DNA from 3 places in the uncultured Rossellomorea sp. genome. Region 1 is predicted to be linked to each of the others. Evidence: riboswitches for the same ligand, from Rfam matches in the RefSeq annotation. Region 1 holds a riboswitch; each other region holds the start of a gene.
The links. Region 1 has a riboswitch for lysine ahead of Q1B03_RS16430 (Na+/H+ antiporter NhaC family protein). Riboswitches for the same ligand answer to the same signal wherever they lie in the genome.
Positions count from the first base shown of each region.

Region 2: linked by a shared signal. The riboswitch ahead of lysA (diaminopimelate decarboxylase) and the one ahead of Q1B03_RS16430 (Na+/H+ antiporter NhaC family protein) in region 1 are both predicted to bind lysine.
Region 3: linked by a shared signal. The riboswitch ahead of Q1B03_RS05055 (aspartate kinase) and the one ahead of Q1B03_RS16430 (Na+/H+ antiporter NhaC family protein) in region 1 are both predicted to bind lysine.

Region 1 is NZ_CANKZT010000004.1:395,983-403,513, reverse strand. Features, by position in the region: gene lipA (lipoyl synthase) at 1-210, opposite strand, end outside; gene Q1B03_RS16445 (M23 family metallopeptidase) at 479-1,438, shown strand; gene Q1B03_RS16440 (methionine/alanine import family NSS transporter small subunit) at 1,479-1,592, opposite strand; gene Q1B03_RS16435 (sodium-dependent transporter) at 1,594-3,120, opposite strand; gene Q1B03_RS16430 (Na+/H+ antiporter NhaC family protein) at 3,441-5,006, opposite strand; lysine riboswitch at 5,122-5,304, opposite strand; gene yunB (sporulation protein YunB) at 5,384-6,148, opposite strand; gene Q1B03_RS16420 (HD-GYP domain-containing protein) at 6,208-7,320, opposite strand; gene Q1B03_RS16415 (YunC family protein) at 7,513-7,531, opposite strand, start outside.
Region 2 is NZ_CANKZT010000008.1:105,288-112,818, forward strand. Features, by position in the region: gene Q1B03_RS20120 (mannitol-1-phosphate 5-dehydrogenase) at 1-660, shown strand, start outside; gene Q1B03_RS20125 (2OG-Fe(II) oxygenase) at 1,079-1,735, shown strand; gene Q1B03_RS20130 (multidrug resistance efflux transporter family protein) at 1,772-2,731, opposite strand; gene Q1B03_RS20135 (helix-turn-helix domain-containing protein) at 2,824-3,414, shown strand; gene Q1B03_RS20140 (sigma-70 family RNA polymerase sigma factor) at 3,772-4,308, shown strand; gene Q1B03_RS20145 (DUF4179 domain-containing protein) at 4,289-5,689, shown strand; lysine riboswitch at 5,809-5,985, shown strand; gene lysA (diaminopimelate decarboxylase) at 6,101-7,387, shown strand; gene Q1B03_RS20155 (dicarboxylate/amino acid:cation symporter) at 7,431-7,531, shown strand, end outside.
Region 3 is NZ_CANKZT010000001.1:948,200-955,730, reverse strand. Features, by position in the region: gene Q1B03_RS05075 (hypothetical protein) at 1-68, shown strand, start outside; gene Q1B03_RS05070 (FTR1 family protein) at 96-1,079, shown strand; gene Q1B03_RS05065 (nucleoporin-interacting protein) at 1,192-2,670, shown strand; gene uvrC (excinuclease ABC subunit UvrC) at 2,667-4,436, shown strand; lysine riboswitch at 4,808-4,986, shown strand; gene Q1B03_RS05055 (aspartate kinase) at 5,190-6,428, shown strand; gene Q1B03_RS05050 (YslB family protein) at 6,523-6,960, opposite strand; gene Q1B03_RS05045 (succinate dehydrogenase cytochrome b558 subunit) at 7,314-7,531, shown strand, end outside.

The sequences.
Region 1 (7,531 bases):
TGCTCTTGTACAAATATCTCCAAGAATCATGAATGTAGCTGTTCTTCTAGTTCCCCAACATTCATGAATATTAGGACAACGAGCCTCTTCACATACCGTGTGAAGATTGTTTTCACGCATCATTTTCTTCAAGCCCATATAATTATCGTTCGTATTCAGCTTAATTTTAAGCCAATCCGGTTTCCGAATATGTTCATCTTTCTTGCTCATACCCCTCATCTCCAATCCTAAATAATTCTGACTTAGGCAAAGAGTGAAACGCTTTCTAGATCGTTCATCTTATGTAAAAAAAGCCATCATCAATATACTTCTTTTGTCACTTTATCATACTAAAAAAGCGAAAACAAGCATGTGATACCCTATTACCATTTATTGATGATTATGAATCCCGGTGAACGATACAAACTAGAAGTAGGCCCCTAAAAATGGAGGGATTATTTTGTACAAACGATTGGTCTTTACCTTTGTGGCTTTTTGCATGTTCATTAGTCCTTGTCAAACCTTTGCAGCAGAAAAGCTGACAGATGAACAGATCCACACAAAGAGAATGGAGTTATTCCAGAAAAGCGAGGCACTTACTCAAATTCCCTGGTACTATCTCGCTGCCATTGATCAGTACGAGAGGAGTCTTCGGTTTGCCCGTAAAGATCGGGAAAAGCCCTCTTCTCTTATATCGATTTATATGGAGCCAGAAAAGTGGGTCGGCCCTCTAAACCCTAATCCGGATGATGACAATCCCGAAACAATCGCTCTATTCAATGGAGTGGGCCGGGATGGAGACTTCGACGGTAAAGCGAGCCTGAAGAGTGATGAAGATATATTGGCAGCTTTGACAGAGGTAATATTGCGGTACGGAATTGACCGGGATAATTTCAAACTTGCTCTGTGGGACTATTACAAACGTGATAAAACGGTCAGTATCATCATGGGAAATGCAAAAATTTATAAGCAATACGGTACAATCCATTTAAACCAGAAAGCCTTTCCCCTTCCCCTCAGGTTCAACTACAGTTATCGAAACACTTGGGGTGATGCCCGTGGTTGGGGAGGAAGACGAATTCACGAAGGGACGGACCTCTTTGCTGATTATGGTGTACCTGTAAGAGCGACATCGTATGGAATCATTGAGATGAAAGGATGGAACCGATATGGAGGCTGGCGGATCGGGATACGTGACATTAATAATACGTATCATTACTTTGCTCACCTTAGTGGTTTCTCTAAAGATCTTCACGTAGGACAAGTGGTTGAACCCGGTATGGTCATAGGCGGTGTTGGGAGCTCGGGATATGGACCTCCTGGAACATCGGGAAAATTCCCTCCCCATTTGCACTATGGGATGTATAAGGATAACGGCTTGACGGAGTGGTCCTTTGATCCATACCCTCACTTACGAATGTGGGAACGACAAGACAGAATCAAAAGCAAAAAACGTTAAAAAAGCAGACAATGGTTATCCCATCGTCTGCTTCATCTTTTTATACCTGTTTTTTGGATTTGGATTTGGAAACAGCGTTCATGATACTAGCTGCTAATCCACCCCAGATGATGACCATTCCTACAACCATCATTGCAATAGCGCTACCAGTCATATTAGCTTACCTCCTTATAGCTCTCAGCTTCTGTTTTTGCATGCCAGCGTTTAAAGGAGAAAGCAACACCGGCGAGGATCGCGAATCCTGCAACAAACCAACCACTGTAAAGAATGAAGGCATCCGAGTAACCACCGTAGTTTCCAGTTTCAGTTTCAAATTCTTTTAGTAGGTTCATTTTGAATAAACCGAACATCATCCATCCAAGGACGATTGGTGTGATGACACCTAAGCATATCTTCCACCATGCACCAAGCTGGATATCAGAGATTCCATTGGCGTGGGATTGAAATGCACCTAACTTGCGTAAGAACCAGGCAATTACTACAACTTCAACTAATCCGGCGAATGCTACACCAAACTGATTGATAAAGTAGTCTGCCGCATCCAGGAACAGTAATCCACCTTGAGTCGCAAATAAGATAGAGATGATCGCAGAAAGTCCTCCACCGAATAGGACGGCTTTTGTACGGGAAACCCCGAACTTCTCAGAAACACCTGCTACATACGTCTCTGTAATCGAGATAAGTGATGACAGCCCTGCTAATACCAGGGAAGCGAAGAACAAGAATCCGAATAATCCGTTAAGGGCCGGGAATTCATTAATGATTTGCGGGAATACCACAAACGCCAATCCAACTCCCCCGCTTACTACTTCCTGAACACCTACACCTTGAGATTGAGCCATGAAACCTAAAGCAGCAAATACTCCAATACCTGCTAATAATTCAAAGCCCGAGTTACTGAATCCTGTGATGAACGCGTTATTTGTAATATCCGATTTCTTCGGAAGATAACTCGAATACGTAATCATGATTGCAAAAGCGATTGATAAACTGAAGAAAATCTGTCCGTATGCTGCTACCCATACACTTGGATCAGCAATTTTGCTGAAATCCGGTTTGAAGAAAGCGTCCAGACCATCCAATGCTCCAGGTAATGTTAAAGCGCGAACAACAATGATTAAGAATAAAATAACTAGTGCCGGAATAAAGATCTTATTCGCTACTTCGATTCCTTTCTTTACACCTTTGAAAAGAATTCCTAATGTAATCACCCAGACCAAGACAAGTGGAATGAATACTCCAGGAACGATACTGCCCGTTTGACCAGGATCAACCGTAAGCTTTAAATAGTCATTGAATAAGAATGACTCTGTATCCTTGCCCCAACCTAGATTGAAAGAAAATACACTGTAGGACATCGCCCACGCGATAATGACGGCATAATAGGTAGAAATAACAAATGCAATTAACACCTGCCACCAGCCAAGCCACTCTGATTTCCTATTAAGACGGAAATAAGATAGCGGTGCTGAGCCACGGTACTTATGACCTAATGTAAATTCAAGTACTAATAATGGAATTCCCGCTGTTAGAAGAGCGAATAAATAAGGAATAAAGAATGCTCCTCCACCATTTTCATACGCTACTGCCGGAAAACGCCAAATGTTTCCCAAACCGATTGCTGACCCGACGGCAGCTAGAATAAATCCTGCTCGTGTTCCAAACTGGGCACGATTCTCCATATTGGTCCCCCCTAGTTCTTTTCAACTACCATATTAAGGTATTTGAAATTTTTATATTTTCAGATTATTTATAATCTAAAGTCAGTATAGCTAGTTCCAGGACAATTGTCAAAGCTATTTTTAAGCCTACAGAGAGATTTTTTCAAATTGGGACAGGTACTATTTCACTATATGAATTTTGTCGAAACATGAAGGATTAATGATTGGAAAGGTCGAGGGGGATTTCTTGATACCACCATGGGTTTTAATAAATACCCTGACATCAAGTGAAAATTGCATAAAAAAACCAGGAGCCAATGAGCTCCTGGTTCTTCATTTCATTATTGTTCTGATACAGCCGGTTTTGCTTTTTCACCAAACAGAAAAGCGAATGCCAGGATTAAAATAATCACAACTCCTAAACCAAGTAACGTGCTACCAGTGAATCCCAGTACAAGGTATCCAATTGAAGCAGCAACCGCTCCGATCAATGCATATGGAAGCTGTGTGAGAACGTGATCGATATGATTGCTTCCTGCTCCAGTTGAGGAAAGGATCGTCGTATCTGAGATTGGAGAACAGTGATCTCCCAATACGGATCCAGCTAAAACGGCTGCCATAGCAGGCAATAAGATACTTACATCTGTCGCTGCTGCAATTTCCCCGGCGATCGGCAGTAAGATACCAAACGATCCCCAGGATGTCCCTGTGGAGAACGCCATGATTCCGGCAACTAAGAACAAGATGACCGGAAGTGCCTGCATCGGTAAGCTGGATTGTTCAACCAGACCCGCAAGATACGTACCTGTTTGCAATTGATCGATCAATGTTACGATCGTCCATGCGAAGATAAGAATGTAAACGGCTGGCAGCATGGATTTGATTCCTTCCACTACTGCTACTCCAACGGCTTTGCCTTCAATTCCTTTCAAGCTGACTTGACGAAGGAAGAAGATCAGCGCAACAAGGAGACCGAATAATCCACCATATAATAAAGATTTCGTTACATCTGTATTTTCAAATATCGGCAGGATGTCAAATGATCCGACGGCTTGATACCCTGTCCAGAGCATCATTCCGATTGTACCGATGACCAGAGCCACGATTGGCCAGACAAGATCTCCTACTGATCCTTTCGAGCTTACAGGCAGATCATTTTTCAATTCGCCTGGAATCTCTTTTTCAGGGTCATAAAGGGCTCCTGTTTCAAGGGCTCTTACTTCATGCTCTTTCATTTTTCCGAAGTCCAAGCCTTTAGCAGCAACCATGATCACAAGAAGGACAGCTGCCCAGACGTAAAGGTTCATTGGAATCATTTGAACGAATGCTGAAAATGCTGTGTATTCAGTGATGCTGTGTGCAGCAAGAATCGAACCGATAATCCCGATAATGTACGCTCCCCAGCTTGAGATTGGTGAAACGACACAAATCGGTGCCGATGTGGAGTCAATGATATAGGCTAGTTTTGCCCGTGAAATTTTGTGGCGATCCGTAATGGGTCTCGAAACCTGTCCAACAGCAAGGGCGTTAAAATAGTCATCAATAAAAATTATGATACCTAAAACGGCTGCAAGAAGCTGTGCCCCTTTTCTCGTTTTCACACGTTTCATCGCCCATTCACCAAATGCGCGGCTACCGCCGGAAATGTTCACAAACGCCGTGATCACACCAAGAATAAGTAAGAAGAAAATAATATAGACATTCCAGGTGTTGAGTGCTCCATCTGCGACAAAGATGCCTTTAAAGGCGTCCCACATAAAGCTGAATGTATTTGTAATTGAGAAATCTGCTAACAGAAAGGCAGACGCAACGATTCCTACTCCGAGTGAAAGTAGAACCCGTCTCGTAAGTATAACCATAAGAATGGCTAAAAGGGGTGGTAATAGTGAGTAAATCGTGTTTTCCATAGTGTCCTCCTCCTATTTGATAGGGGGGAACCATCGTAGCATGACAGAGGATAATAAAAAAAGGCAACGATAGAGAAACTATCATTACCTTAGTAAGTAATTTAAGTGCTCCATCACGATCTGTAGCTCCCCATTATAGAGATTCCCCTATAATGACAGTGTTATCCTTCTTCAAGATAACCCCAGCAAATACACCTTCGACATGCATATTTACTTCGGCAAAAGTTCCCTTTCATCTGTTCTCCCAGTTGTCATCCTCAAACAGCATACTCTTGAACCCTGCGCCTCTACCCCATCGGACTGATGATGTGGTGTGTTATTAAATTTTCTTTATTAATATAACAAACTATCATTCTTTTGACAACTTTTTTTCCTGACTAATTTGTGGGAATTTCAATGGATGGGCTGGATTCACCTCCACCATTGTTATAAAACTGTGGTACATCCAGGTGAACGGTACCCATGGCAACCAGGATATCCTGCTTGATGGTTTCCGTTTTCGTTGCAAATGGAATGATGATCTGGACATTGACTTCAAGCTCGACAAACACTTTTACAACAGCATTATTGATCCCAAATTGCTCTACTGTCGTTTTAATATCGGAACGGACATCCCCGATCGAATGAAAGCGAATGGGCACTTTTGGACCCAGATTACCGAGTAACACGTTGTTGGTCGCCTGACCAAGAGGCACCGAGTAAGTGATGCCCTTCGCTGCTTTAGATTTCCCTTCATCGATTTCCACTTCGGTAATAAATTCCAGGTTTTCTAAATTTCCTTCCTCTGCTTCCTGCAGGTTTTGCTGTACTAAGTTTGTGATTTCTGCCTGAACCCGGTTGATTGTCTGAGTATTGTATTTAAATGAGACAATATCGCCTTCTGTATTCTTCACTTCTTCCGTTATATCCGAAATATCAAGAACATCGGCAATTTTTTTGTTAATTGCTTTATTGATAACTAACGTACCGATCCTGCTGGTCTGGGTCTCAGCATAAGCAAGAAGTGTCGGTTTTAAACCTTTATTAATGATCCACAACCCGAATCCAGTAGATATCATAAAGAATAGAATCGTAATGATCATCACATATCGAAAAGGTAGCGGCCCTCCTCTTCGGGGTTTGTATGTTTTAAACTTTGACAAAAAAATCCCCCCTTACAAGCTATTTGTATGCACAGTAAGAGGGGTTTAACGCAAAAAAATTATTTAATTTTTAGAGATTGGGGTTCATAATCCGGGTCAAACCCGGTAATCACCTTATCTAATTCCGTGCTTAAATCAATGGGATAAGGGGTTTGTAATTCCTGTCCGTCTTCTTCGATGATCCGAATCACCGGTCGATCCGTTACCCCTTTATTTTGATCTGTCACTATTCCTTTTCGGCCATCATTCAGCTCCACAACCATCCCATTTGGATAGATGGCAACAGAAGACCTGAAGGCTTCGATTACATTTGTATCAAACAGGGTGCCGCTGCCTGCATATAATACCTCCAACGCTTGATGTGGAAGCATGGCTTTCCGATACACACGATTAGACGTCATGGCGTCAAATACATCCGCCACTGCAATGATTTTTGCAAACGGATGAATATCCTCGCCTTTGATTCCCCGTGGATAACCGGATCCATCAAGCCTCTCATGATGCTGATAAGCGCAATGAGCAATGATCAAAGACACAGAATGAAGCTGTCTCAGAATCTCAAAGCCGTGTTCAGAATGCTTCTTAATTTCAGAGAACTCGCCTTCTGTCAGCTTACCTGGCTTCAATAGAATCTCCTCTGGTACCAGCATCTTACCGATATCATGCAAAATCGCTCCCACCCCTAACTGCTCGAGCTGTTTAGCAGAGAGCTTAAGTTCAAGACCAATTGAGAGCGTATACAATGTAACATTAAATGAATGATGAAAAATATAGGAATCATATGTGAAAACATCTGTCAAAATGGTTAGGAGATCATGATTTGCCTTTACTTCAGACAAGACTACATCAATCACCTGCTTCAATTGCTTAGCACTATCTTCAATCATGAGCGCACTTGGCGCCGTTTTCGATGCGCTTAATTGATTAAAGGCCATTTCAATATTGTTTACAGCTTGCTGTCTCACTTTATTCGAAACGGTCCCATTTACATGGATTCCGCTCGAAAGCGAGTCTTCAATATAGACATACTGAATACTAAGCTCCTGCAATCTATAAATCATGCGTTCTGTTATCGGAACGTTATCATGAATTAAAGCTTGACCTCTCATATTATATACGGTTGTAGCTAGAACCATGCCCGGTTTCAAAGCCCTAGTTGATATAAGCCTCATAGAATTCTCCTATGTAATTCTTTCATTTTTCGACAAAATTTCCTAGTATCTCCATTATAAAGGATAAAAACGTTCTTGCAAGGTGTATTTCCTTGTATATTGTTAATTATTCATGAAAGAATATTGATGGTGTCCTCCGACACCAAAACAAAAACCAGCGCCCTCAAAAGAGCAACTGGTCCTTCTTGACACTTATATCATTTTTAACAAT
Region 2 (7,531 bases), on a different contig from region 1:
CGCATTGTACCGATTCAAGATCAGAGCTCACTAGATGTACTCGTTGAACCGTATTACGAATGGGTGGTTGAAACAAAAGAAACAATCCCGCCTGTTGAAGGCATGACGATTGTAGACGACCTTGCTCCATTCATCGAGCGTAAGCTGTTCACGGTGAATACAGGCCATGCGGTCATTGCGTACCTTGGTTACCTGCAAGGCAAGTCAACGATCGATCAGACATTGGCCGATGAAGCCATTGCCGAGCAGGTCAAGGAGACACTGAAAGAAACAGGTGCCTACCTTGTGAAGCAATACGGACTTAATGAAAACGAGCATCTTGCTTATATTGATAAGAACATCGTACGCTTCAAAAATGCTTACCTGAATGATGATGTCAGTCGTGTGGGACGGGCGCCGATCCGCAAGCTGGGTCCTGATGACCGCTTGATCCGACCGACGACAGAGGCTCAAAAAGCGGGGCTCTCTTATGCCTACCTTGCCAAAGCGATTGCTGCAGCGCTATTGTTTGACAATCCTGAGGATGAACAAGCGGTTGAAATCCAGGGCATGATCAAGGAACACGGACCTGCCCATGTATTGAAAGAAGTGAGCGGACTGGATCCGGATAGCGAGATTGTGAAGGAAGTATTGGTTCAGTATGAAGGTTTGAAGGAATAAAATGGGATCGGCTGTCGAACTTGATTCGGCAGTCTATTTTTTTGGAAGGAAGACGCAGAGGAATCGACGCATAAATTTTAAAAAGACGCATACTTTCGAAATTTGATGTATAAGAGGAAACCGGCGCATAAAACCCATCCGTGTCTTTTCTGTGACGTCCCCGCAACCGCGCCAATCCTACAATCCCCTTCATTCCCATCAGACCCCTAATTTTTCATCAAAAAAAAGATAGAATTCCCCTCATCACGGGTGTAAAATATATAAAAATACACACGCAGGAGGAAACCGCCAGCCAAAATAAAGACTACAGTTATGCCTATTGTTGCTATCGTTTTTTTCTAGATTGGAAGAATCAAAGGGTGCTTCCACCAATATAAAAATTCAGAATGTTAAAAATACGATAAGAGGTTGATGAAAGTTGGCAATGGATAATACTGAAATAGCTGTAAAGGAACAAACGATTTTCCACCATACGGGGAATAAGATCAAGACGGACGACCGGGAGATTCAGATCATCGCGAAAATGGAAGAGCCGTTGATCGTCGTTCTTGGAAATGTGTTGAGCCATGAAGAATGTGATGAACTCATTCAGCTTTCCAAGGATCGGGTCGAGCGCTCGAAAATCGGTAACACACGCACAGTGGACGAGCTTAGAACGAGCAGTTCAGTGTTCCTAGAGGAGAATGAACACGACGTCGTGTCTTGTATCGAAAAACGGGTCTCTCAGATTATGAATATACCCGTGGAGCACGGGGAAGGTCTTCAAATCCTTAACTATAAACCGGGTCAGGAATACAAGGCTCACTTTGACTTCTTCTCGGCCTCATCAAGACCGGTGAAGAATCCGAGAATCAGCACCCTCGTGATGTACTTGAATGACGTAGAGGAAGGCGGGGAAACGTACTTCCCTAAATTGAATTTCTCTGTTTCTCCGCAAAAGGGGATGGCGGTCTACTTCGAATATTTCTATGATAACCAGGAGCTGAACGACTTGACGCTTCATGGCGGCGCACCGGTTGTCATCGGGGATAAATGGGCTGCTACCCAGTGGATGAGAAGAAAGGTATTTAAATAAAGTGAAGGAGGAGCATCCAGGATGCCCCTCCTTTTTTTAGCTGACGGATTTAACGGCTTTGACCATTCCGGTATTCATTCTTTTCACGTTTATGGTGTGGATGATCATTCCCGTGATGATCAGGAGGATGCCGATCAGGGCTATTCCTGATGGAAGTGGAACGGACAGGATCGCCGCTTCTCCTATGATGACAAACAGGATCTGTGTCGATTGGGTCGCTTCCACTGCGGCAAGTTTCCCGGGAGTGTGCCTTGCCTGATTCGTGGCGATGAAGAACAGGGACGTCGCAATCACACCTGAGCATATGGCGACAATAAAGGATTGTATCACTTGCTGCTCGCTTGGTGCCCCAACCTCGAAGAACGCATAGCATCCTAAGATCAGCCAGAAAGGAGTGCTTGCGATCGTCATCCCGAGCACACGTTGGAAGGTATCAAGCTTGCCACCGCACACCTCCATCATTTTCCGGTTTCCAAGAGGATAAGCAAAGGCTGCGATGATCACAGGTAAGATCCCAACGGCCATTTCAGAAAAGGACAATCCACTGGCATTTTCCTGTTGAATGAAGAGAACCCCAACTAAAATGATGGAGGATATGGCCAAAGCTCTTTTTTGAATGGTATGCCTGCGCCTGGCCGGCCCGGAAGTATAAAATAAAGGAGCGAGTAAGATGCCTGCGACGATGGTAAACTGCCACGTGCCCGCTACAAGCCAACCCGGTCCGTACGCAGCCGCATAGGTGATAGGACCATAAAAGAGGACAAACCCGACAAAGCTCCACGTCAGCCATTCGAATGGTTTCTTCTTCATTTCAATCCAGACTTGATTTATATTCTTCCGTAAACCTACAATAAGGAATAGGAAGGGTAGCATGAACAGGAATCGCAGGGATGAACTCCACATCCAGCTTCCACCAGCGAGCTCCATGGACCGGTTCAGAATAAAGGTGACGGCAAAGAACATAGATGAAATGACACCGAGAGCAAGCTCTTTGATGATGAACACTCCTTTCCAATACATATACTATAGTTTATTTTTTATATATTATAATATACTTACATACGTTGTCTATAGAAAGAGGTAGGATTATGAGTAATGACGGTTTGACTTGGCAGGACCCGGAAAAATTGGCTAGGCACGTCGGGATGACACTGAGACATATACGACATGAGCGTGGGCTAAACCTCCAGGAACTCGCAGCTATGACCGATGTCAGTACTTTGACTTTGGGCAAGATCGAAAGGGGAGAGGCGAATCCATCTTTGACGATCATATGGAAAATTGCGAACGGACTCGCGATCCCCATTTCGGCCCTTCTCGTGGAAAAACAAGAAGTCCAGATTTCCCGGAAAAATGAAGGGAGCAAAGTGATCAGTGCCAATGAGTCCTTGACCCTGGAACCGATGTTTACTTCCTCTGGCTACAGCTCATTGGAAACCCACAGGGCCTTCCTGAAACCGGACAGTGAGTACCGTGCGGATGCCCACCAGCCCGGGGTGATTGAATTTGTAACCGTTATGGAAGGAAAAGTACGTGTGAAGGTGCAGGATGAAGTATTCGAGCTCAGTCAGTATGACTCGATCAAATTCCATGCGGATAAAGGCCATAGTTACATGAATATGGAATCAATAGAAGCGGTCCTCCACTTTGTGATGATCTATACGGGACGGGCGGATTGAAGCTTATCGAGACGGATAAGCTTTTTTTAGTGAAAAGCATTACGATGGAAGATAAAAAAGGATTTTTCAACCTTCCTTTGGCTTTTGGATCATTTTCATTCAATCTTGGTGGAGGATGACCCCATCCTACTTAATTGCGTCGAAATCGTCCATGATTGCGTCATTTTCAAGGTGAATTGCGTCATGATCGAAGTAATTGCGTCGATTTCAAATTTATTGCGTCGTTTTTCATAGTTTATGCGTCTTTTTGAAATAAATGGTAACTACCCTCAGTCTACATCGCATGACACCCCATAAAAAATTCCTTGAAACTTTTCCCGCCTCACCCGACTCTAATGAATGACAGGAGGTTAATCAATGGATGTGAAACTCGTAAAAAGAGCAATCAAAGGGAATGAACAGGCATTTGAAAGGCTGATCCACTCAGAAAGCGAGAAGCTGTACAGGACGGCATTTCTATATGTAAGAAATAAAGAGGATGCTCTCGACGTGGTGCAGGAAACGGTTTGTAAAGCATTCACCTCGATAGCCCGTTTGAAGAACCCAGAGTATTTCAGCACCTGGCTGATCAAGATCCTGATACATACGGCATACAGCATGTTGAAGAAACAAAACCGACTGGTCCTGACGGGGGATGAGTTTCTAGACAACACTCTCGTCTCAGAAGAAACGGATATAGAAGGGCGGATCGACTTGATTACGGCCATGGCGTCTTTGAATCAGCACTATCAAACCGTCATTATCTTATTCTACTTCCAGGGTCAGTCGATCAAGATGATATCCGATACGATGGGTACGCCTGAAGGGACGGTCAAGACGTATCTTCACCGGGCGAAGCTGGAATTGAGAATGCTGCTGGAAGGAGTGAATCAGTATGGACAAAAAATGGTTTGAGGAAGAAATGAACAGCATCGAGGTACCAAAAGAAAAGGTTTTTGAGGCAATTTCAACAGGAATCCAAGAAGGCAGAAAACAAAAGTTCCGGAAAAAAACGGTCAAGATAAGTGCCGCATTTACCACCGCTGCTGCCTCCATGGTACTCGTATCGGGCTTCCTGTTCTCACCTGTGAACAATGCACTGGCCAAACTGCCTGTACTGGGTGCCATTTATGAAAAAGTCGGTTCGGATGTCGGAAAAGAACTCTATTTCAGCGATAAAGTGACGGAAGTTAATCAGGCCGCCACTTCCAACGGCGTCGATGTGACAATCACAAGCACATATTATGACGGGAACGTCATCGGAGTCACCTTCAAGGCGAAGGGTGATGACCTTTCCATCGAACATATGGACGAAGGGAATCGTCCGGTGAGCGGCTACAGCTATCATCTCTTCGACGGTAAGGATCAGAATCAATGGGGATCGGGAAGTTCGGGTCTTAAAAAAGACGGGGATGAGTTCATAGGCTCGATCGAATTTTACCGGGATGGGAAAGAACCGCCGGAAAACTTCACGCTTCCGTTAACGTTCACCCATATGGCAGATGTGAACGGTACCTGGACCTTTGATGTACCGGTCAAGAGGATTCCATCTGAAAAGATCAAAACAGATGTAAGGACAGAATCGCCCAATGGGGAATTTGAGCTGCAAGTAACATCTGTTACTAAAGGAAAAGCTACGACTACGCTGGAGTATACCTATTCGGTGGAGTCCGAGAAGGATACGTTAAATCTGATTGTGTTTGATGACTTAGGGAACCGGTTATCAAAGTCCAGTGCAGAGACACTAAATATCAAAGAAATTGACGGTTATTATCAAAAGACTGTCAGGGAGCTGTTCACGAGTAAACTCAGTGATAAAGCACAGTCGCTGAAAGTCCAGGCTGATATGGAGCGAGTAGATGAAGACGGCATCAACTCACTGAAGGATTCACCTCCATTCCAGGTGAAGAGCCCTCGTTTTGGTTATCAGGTCACGGTACAAGATATCCAAAACGCAAAAGGGAAGGTGACAGTCGATTTCACCATTGATCATATCAAAGAAAAACAATTCCAATATGACATATTAAAGAGCTTTGCTCAATTCGTTCAGGTGATCCCATCAAAAGATATTAAAAGAAATGCGAAGGATGAACTGGATTATAATGAGATGCTGAATCATATGATCAGAAGTGCTAAAACGAAAACAGTGGATAAGGATACTCTCCGTTATCAATCCACGTTTACATTGCCTCAGGATGCCAACCTTGAGGACTACTCACTGATTGTCCCATTCGAGACATTGAGCAGAAATGATAAGCCGGTCAAAATGAAACCGTTCGAAATCAATCTGAAATAAAATGATCCACGAAATCCCCGGGCTACTTCCGGGGGTTTTGCCTATTTCTCTTTCAAAAACCAATTGACAACTATTTTAAGAGAGTGGTATAGTAATTCAAACAAAATAATACGTCACTCTCTGATAATAGAGGCGCGAGTATGATGAGTATCTTCTTTGAGAATAATGGATTCCGGGATAAGAAGGGAAAGGCAGATCGCCGAAGCAGAAAATAGCCAATTCTATTTTTTGTTGGGCCAGCATTGAAGAAATGTTGGACTGTCACAATGAAAAAGTTGTGGAGAACTATTGAAGAGATGTTAATACATAGTCTTCATTATGTTTCCAAAACTTTTGATGATAAACCGTATGAGCATCGCTTCATACGGTTTTTTTGTGTTTTTTTAGAGAGAGTCAAAAGGAGTATAGGATATGAGTACAGTTGATGTGAATGTTCGTGGAGATCTTGAAATCGGAGGAATGAGCACGGGTGAGTTGGTGGAGACCTATGGCACGCCTTTAATGGTTTACGATGAAGGAATGATTCGTGAAAATGCCCGACTTTTCCGTAATGCCTTCAACGAAAGCGGATTGCAGTTCCAGGTGGCATATGCGAGTAAAGCGTTCCTATGTAAAGAGATTGTGCGCCTGGCAGAGCAGGAGGAGTTATCACTGGATGTTGTATCCGGCGGGGAATTGTATACGGCCCTTGAGGCAGGTTTTCCAGCGGAGCGTATTCATTTTCATGGGAACAACAAGTCAGAAGAGGAGCTACTCATGGCACTTGAGGCTAAAATCGGCTGCTTTGTTGTCGATAGTTTCCTAGAGCTTGAACTGCTGCATGATCTGGCCAAGGAGCGTGAGCAGCAGGTTCAGATCCTGATCAGGGTCACGCCAGGTGTGGAAGCCCACACCCATGAGTACATCACGACGGGACAGGAGGATTCGAAATTCGGATTCAGCATTTCCAACGGACAGGCGAATACGGCGATTCAGTTAGCTCTCCACAAGCCGTACTTCTCATTACTCGGTCTGCATTCACATATTGGATCTCAGATTTTCGAACGGGAAGGGTTTGATCAGGCGATTCAAGTACTGGCAGATTTCCTGCAGCGGATCCGGATCGAATTTGATGTGACTATGCCGGTGCTGAATATCGGCGGAGGATTCGGTGTCCGGTACACGGAAGAAGACCAGCCCCTGCCGATTCCAACGTATGTGAAGGGCATTACCGATAGTGTGAAGACCTATTTCACCAAGAATGAATATCCGCTCCCTGAAGTATGGGTGGAGCCGGGACGAAGCATGGTGGCTGAAGCTGGGACGACCTTGTATAAAGTGGGGTCGAAGAAAATCATTCCCGATGTGCGCACGTACGTCGCGATCGACGGGGGGATGACGGACAATATTCGCCCGGCCCTCTATCAGGCGAAATACCATGCGGTGCTTGCCAATCGTCCCCATGAGGAATGCACGGAGCTTGTGAGTATTGCCGGGAAATGCTGCGAATCCGGTGACATGCTGATCTGGGACCTGATGCTGCCACCGACGAATTACGGTGATATTCTGGCCGTGTTCAGTACAGGAGCCTACGGGTATTCCATGGCGAGTAATTATAATCGGATTCCAAGACCGGCTGTTGTGTTTGTAAAGGATGGGGAATCACGGGTCGTGATCGAGCGTGAATCGTATGCTGATTTAGTTCGGAATGACCGGTAAAGAATAATCCACCTTACAATCATAATGAAGAGGAGAACATAGAATGAAAAACATATTTAAAACGTACGGATTAGCCATCACACTACTCGCATCCATTATCATAGGATCCATTATCGGACTGACCATGGGAGAGAAAGCAGAAAT
Region 3 (7,531 bases), on a different contig from region 1:
TCTCAATTGCTCTGATTTTGATTCTCATTGTTCTGATTACGATCAATAAGCGTAAAAATAAACAGTAGCACCGAGGTAACAAAGGGGGAAATAAATTGGATTTCCAAGCATTTTTGATCACACTGAGAGAGTCTTTAGAAGCGATTCTTATTGTAGGGCTGATTCTTTCTTATCTTACAAGATTGAAAGCAGACAAATATAAGAAATGGGTATACGTGGGAGTATTGCTTGCTCTTGTATCCAGCTTTTTAGTCGCTTTACTGTTCCAAGTCGTCTTGACAGGTTTTGCAAGCTTTGGAGCGGAAGTATATTTAAAGGTCGGAATCATGTTTGCCTCTGTACTTCTGCTGACTCATATGGTTGGCTGGATGAGGAAACAGTCTAAAGGAATTAACACGGAAATGGAGAAGAAAATCAATGCGGCCCTGACGGCAGGAAGTGTATCCGCCATGATTATTCACTCTTATCTCATTGTTCTTCGTGAAGGTGTCGAAACCGTGTTTTTCTTCGCTGCCATCAGTGGAGGAGACGTAACGAAAGTATTCACAAGTTACGGAGCGCTTAGTGGATTATTACTTGCCATGGTTCTCGGTTATGCGTTCTTCTCAGGTGCAATGAAATTCAAATTGAAAACGTTCTTTAATGTGACAGGTTTGCTGATTATGTTCATCGCAGCCGGCTTACTTGTTCAAGGAGTAGGAATTCTGCAGGATCTTGGGATAATGGGGTCAGTATATACAACAGCAGAAGGAAAACCAGCGGAAGTATATAATCTTGTGGAGATTATGCCTGAACACTTTCAAGATGAGCTTCACTATGAGAGAGACACAGGTAATGAGGTTCTGATCAGTGGTCAAGTCGGTCTGTTCATGGCGGCAATGTTCGGCTATAGCCACAACCCGACGATCGAACAGGTGCTTGCCTATTGGTTCTACTTCGGATTCGTATTCTTATGGATTTACCTGATCCGAACGGATAAACTCATTAACCCATTTAAACGGAAGTCCGTGCCTGCAGGGATCGAACAACAGAAAAAGACAATCAAAAAATCGGATAATGTGAATTCAATAAATGCTTAAATCCCCCTGAACCAACTCATGATTGGAAACCATTCTTAGAAAGCCTTACAATAGGCTAAGAAGGTTTTCAAACTGAGTTGGTTTTTATTTGGAGAGAAACAGGAGAAAATCAATGACCGATAAACATTTGAACAAATGGTTGATTAGTATACTGGTTGTTTTCAGCCTGTACTTTATATACAGACTTATATTGCTTCCGCCCTATGCTTCAAGCTGGGACGAAGTCGATTATGCTCTCGGAGTCATCGAATTTGATTTATTGAAGATGCAGCCTCATTTTCCAGGGTATCCTTTTTTTATTTTCGGGGGAATGATGGTTCACATCTTTATCGATGACCCGGTTCTATCGCTTCAGCTTTTTAATACGATATTGATGGTTAGCTCGATTTTTCCTGTTTATTGGCTATTCGGCCATTACCTTGGGAGAAAAAAGGCCATCATTGCGACGCTTTTCCTATTTTCCCTTTCATATCCGAGCACGATGACCGTTCAAGCAATGAGCGAAGGTGCCGCTATCGCAGTGTTATGGTGGTACTTATGGAGCCTGCACAGGGCTGTCATACTGAAGACGAAGGATGCGGCTGTTCTTCCCATTCTCTTATTCGCCATCTTGATGGGAATCCGGTTATCCTATATCGGTTTTGGTGTGGGGATCCTATACTATTGGTTTGTGTTTTTGAAGGAGAGCGGAAATAGTTCAGAAAAAGTGAAAGCCATCGCTTTTCATCTGATTCTCCTCCTACTCTCTCAAGGGGTATGGCTATCGGCTTTGGCAGCCAATGCAGGAAGTCTCCATACCCTGTTGCAGATTGCCTTTGGGTTTACAGACGGACACTTTACTGAATGGGGAGGAACGGTAGAGCCCGATACAGGATTTTTTGATAGATTAGGGAAATATATATTTATCAATATAGGTTGGAACGGATTATTTACTCAATCACTTTCCATCGTGGTCATCACGTTGCTCCTCTTTCTAGTTACGGGTAAAAATGGAGGAAGGTGGACGAAACCTGGTACAGGCGTTACATTACTCCTGATTGCATTCAGCTCCTATTTTTTCTGGGGCCTATTTGCTCAAAATATTGATAAGCCGAGACATATTCTACCTCTGGCCTTATTACTCGGATTTTTCTTATTAACTGGATGGATGAAAAAACTTAGTACCTTGAAGATGATCATCCTGAGCCTGTGGTTTATTTTGCATATAGGAACAAGTGTGAGTGTGTTGTCAGGCTACCACTCTTCACCACCAGCAGTATATAAAACTGCGTCATTCTTCGAGGAGAAAAATGATGAAATTCCCCTGATAGTGTACACATGGGAAGAAACAAGGGTATACTCGTATCTTGATGTACCGTACTCACATAAGCGCGTGTTAACGTATGCTCAATTTCTTCAAGACATTGAGCATACACAAAAAGAGATCTATCTGACCGATGCAGTGGTTAATGGATTTAAACAACAGGGTATTGAAAACCTTGATCGAAAAATAGAAAAAGTCCAATCATTTCATTCACAGGAGTTATTCGATCCTGTTTATTCAACCATCACAGTCTATAAATGGGTGGACAAGAAGGGAGAGAGACAATGAACCCAACCATAACCAATAAATTAGCTCTATTACCAGATCAGCCCGGATGTTATTTAATGAAGGACAGGCAAGGCACGATTATTTACGTGGGAAAAGCAAAAGTATTGAAGAATCGTGTTCGGTCCTATTTTACGGGTTCTCATGATGCAAAGACTCAACGCTTAGTAGGAGAAATAGAGGACTTTGAATACATCATGACCTCATCTGATCTGGAAGCCCTTGTACTCGAGATGAATCTAATCAAAAAATATGATCCTAAGTACAATGTCATGTTAAAGGATGATAAAAGCTATCCTTTTATTAAAATAACGAACGAAAGGCACCCAAGGCTCATCACTACCCGTAAAGTTCAAAGGGGGAAAGGGCGGTACTTTGGTCCGTATCCAAACGTAGGAGCCGCTAATGAAACGAAAAAGCTGCTGGATCGTTTGTATCCGTTACGGAAATGTTCCACCCTTCCCGATCGGGCGTGTTTGTACTATCACATGGGCCAATGTCTTGCTCCTTGTATTAAAGAAGTGAGCAAAGATACGTACCGTGAAATGACTGACGAAATATCCCGATTCTTAAATGGAGGCTACAAGGACATTAAGAATCAACTAACGGTGAAAATGAATGAAGCATCTGAAAATCTGGAATTTGAAAGAGCGAAGGAATTCCGTGATCAAATACTCCACATTGAAGCGACGATGGAAAAGCAGAAAATGACCATGACTGATTTCACCGATCGCGATGTATTTGGCTATTCGGTCGATAAAGGCTGGATGTGTGTACAAGTATTCTTCGTACGACAAGGTAAGCTTATTGAACGGGATGTGTCACTGTTCCCTCTATACAATGAACCCGAGGATGAATTTCTTACTTTCTTAGGACAGTTTTATTCAAAATCCAATCACTTTAAGCCAAAGGAAATATTTTTGCCTGAAGTGATTGATGAGGAACTGGCTGCTAAGCTGTTAGACGTGAAAATCACCCAGCCAAAGCGGGGGAAGAAGAGAGAGCTGGTGAAGCTTGCTGAGAAAAATGCGAAGCAGGCCCTTGAAGAAAAGTTCGCCCTAATCGAAAGAGATGAGGAAAGAACGATTAAGGCAATTGAACGTCTTGGTGAACATATGGGCATATATACTCCCTTCCGGATCGAAGCATTTGATAACTCGAATATTCAAGGTTCCGATCCCGTGTCTGCCATGATTGTGTTTCTTGACGGGAAACCCGCAAAGAAAGAGTATCGAAAGTACAAAATCAAAACCGTCAAGGGTCCCGATGATTATGATTCCATGCGGGAGGTTGTTCGCAGAAGGTATACGAGAGTCTTGAAGGATGGTCTCCCTTTACCGGATCTCATCATTATCGATGGCGGGAAAGGGCAGATTGAAGCGGCGAGGGATGTCATTGAGAATGAATTAGGTTTGGATATTCCTCTTGGCGGCCTTGCGAAAGACGATAAGCATCAGACGTCAGAACTGCTGTATGGGAATCCTTTGGAAATTGTTCCTCTTGAAAAGCGAAGTCAGGAATTTTATTTGCTGCAACGGATTCAGGATGAAGTTCACCGATTTGCCATCACGTTCCACCGCCAGCTCAGAGGGAAAAGCGCCTTCCAGTCCACCCTGGATGAGATTGACGGCATCGGACCGAAGCGTAAGAAGCAGCTTCTTAAACATTTTGGTTCCATGAAGAAAATGAAAGAAGCGACGGTGGAGGAGTTTATTGAGATAGGGATTCCGGAAGCTGTTGCGAAGGTTTTGAATGAGAAGTTGAAGTAAAGGATATTAGAATCTAAGTGTTGTTGATTATGGTCTTAGTTTACGTGCAATTAGTTGTCAAATTCAGTATGTCTTCCCACTTATCCCATAAAGTCTTTGTTGCATTAGAAGCACAGAGTGGATTGTAGCGGAAGGCACTTTACTCCTGCGGGAAATAGAGGAAAGGTCGAGACTCCGCAGGGCAAAGCCCGAGGAGGCTCGACTTCCTCCCCGCGGAAAGCGAGCACCTGCAGCGGAAATCAACCACCGCATGCTCATTCAATACAGCTCACGAAAGAATAATAAAATGAAATATTGTTTCAATTAGACATTGAATCAATATTTCCCCTGTGCTATAATTAACAAAAATTTATAACATTATCACTTTTTAAAGTGGTGATAGAGGTGCGAGCTTCAAGAGTACAGGCAAAGAGGAGTATGAGCTCCGTTGAGATGCCTGAAAAGGGGAGATTCGCCGAAGTGGTTTCAGTCTCATGCTGATTCCGCTGGTTCTACGTTTAAGAAATGTAGGATTGTCAAGATGATTCAATCTTGGAGAGCTATCTCACAATGCCGATGAACCTATTTTGTTTGTTCTGCTGTATGTTCATAAAGCAATGAGATATTATTCTCATTGCTTTTTTTATTATCCAGCACAGGAACTTTTCTTGGAAAAGAACCTGTTCTATGAACGTGTAGGATGATTGTGATTGTACTCTTCACCATCAAAAAATGAGTCGTGAATTTTCACTCAATGAGAAAGAGGGAGAAGCTGTGAGTATTATTGTTCAAAAATTCGGTGGGACTTCAGTAGGTTCTGTAGAAAGAATTCAAAATGTTGCGTCAAGAATTGCGGAAGAAAAAGAAAGAGGTAATGATGTAGTGGTGGTGGTATCTGCCATGGGGAAAACGACGGATACCCTCGTTGGATTGGCAAGGGAAATTACATCACAACCGAGTAAAAGAGAGATGGATATGCTGCTCTCAACCGGGGAACAGGTGACCATTTCACTCCTTACGATGGCTCTGATCCAAGCAGGACATGATGCCATCTCCTTTACAGGCTGGCAGGCCGGGATTGAAACGGAATCCGTTCATAGCAATGCGAGGATTACCAATATTCATACTGAAAAGATGATGGATCACCTCCAATCCGGGAGAGTTGTGATTGTAGCCGGATTCCAGGGCATGACAGAAACGGGTGAAATCACAACACTCGGCCGCGGTGGATCGGATACAACTGCTGTAGCAATTGCAGCTGCCCTGAAAGCAGAGCGTTGTGACATTTATACAGACGTAGACGGGGTATATACGACAGACCCGCGTTATATTAAAGGGGCAAGAAAGTTACCGTCCATTTCCTATGATGAAATGCTGGAACTGGCTAATTTAGGGGCTGGAGTCCTGCATCCACGGGCAGTGGAATTTGCCAAGAATTATCAAATTCCGTTAGAGGTCAGGTCAAGTATCGAAAAAGTTGAAGGAACGTATATTGAGGAGGAAGCAAGCATGGAACAAAACTTAATTGTGAGAGGCGTAGCCTTTGAAGCTGAAATTACACGTGTCACTGTATTTGGACTGGGTAACGCATTAACTGGACTATCTTCAGTGTTTACCACTTTAGCCAAAAATCATCTGAATGTAGACATTATCATTCAAAGCCAGACCGATCAGAATACGACCAATTTATCATTTTCGATTAAAGAACAGGATTTGGAGGAGACCCTCGCTGTTCTGGAACGAAACAAAGAGCAATTAGGCTTCACCCATGTTGAACATGAAAGTGAGCTTTCCAAAGTATCCATCGTGGGCTCCGGTATGATCTCAAATCCAGGTGTTGCAGCGGAAATGTTCGAAGTATTAGCTCAAAATGACATCGTGGTGAAAATGGTCAGCACCTCTGAAATCAAAGTATCTGCAGTGGTAGACGAGAAAAATATGCAAAAAGCGGCAGGCGTCCTACATACTGCATTTAACCTGGACGCGGTGAAGATGGAAGAAATCACGCTATAATACTAAAGCAGCATAGAACGGGACAAGTGAAAAAGGGTTGCCCCATCAAGTGGGGCAACCCTTTATTAAAGAATTAAAAGTATGTTGTTCAGGACTATTCTACTTTATCTTTTTCGTCCCATCTTACAATCACTTTAACTGAATGACTCCGTTTATGTAGTTCGTCAGCAGCTTCTGCCACACATTTTTTTTGTAACTGTATTTGTTCGGCAAGAAAGCCCGTTTCCAGTTTAAATGTGACATCCGACTTTAAGGAAAGGCGTCGTTCTATCACCGGTCCGCTTATTTCAAAGGTCATCTCATTCTTTTTTTGTTCCAGCAGTGCAAGAGTTCCCCAGCCGGCTTCATCGAAAAACGATACCAGTTCTTCTGATGACTGAAGGGGGAATTTCCGAGAGAGCTGTTTTCCACCCCAGTATAAAATATCGTGTGTATGCTTTCCTAAAATTTCTGGAATCAACATGTCACGTAAAATTTCATATCCGAAGATTGGAACGGACGGTTGATGTACTTCTTCTTTTTTCTGTTCCAAGTAAATCCCCTCTTTCTATAAAACTATTATATACATGAAAAGGGGAATTATCATCCCATACTTCGAAAAAATAACCATGGGATATTTTGGTGGTATAACTTTTATTTGATATTTATTTGAATTTTCGAACATTTAACAAGGCAATACCTCATCTTTTTTGTTATCAATATATTAAAAATATTTTTGCGATATTGTCGAATTTATGTATACGTTTTCTTGACGCTTCCACTCCTTGGGAGTAAAATGAACATGTCACATAATTGTTACAATATAAAATATGTATCGTCGTCTAGTCATTCTTAGAAAATGCATTAGAAAACGAATTCATATTTTATCATTAAGGGGGGTAAATCATGGCTGGAAATCGAGAATTTAATTATCGCAGGCTTCATTCATTGCTAGGTGTTATTCCAGTTGGATTATTTTTAACACAACATTTAGTCGTGAACCATTTTGCCACTGGTGGGGAAGAATCATTTAACCAAGCGGCACACTTTATGGAAAGTCTTCCTTTCCGTTATTTCCTTGAAATTTTTATCATCTTCCTTCCATTGTATTTCCATGCAATCTA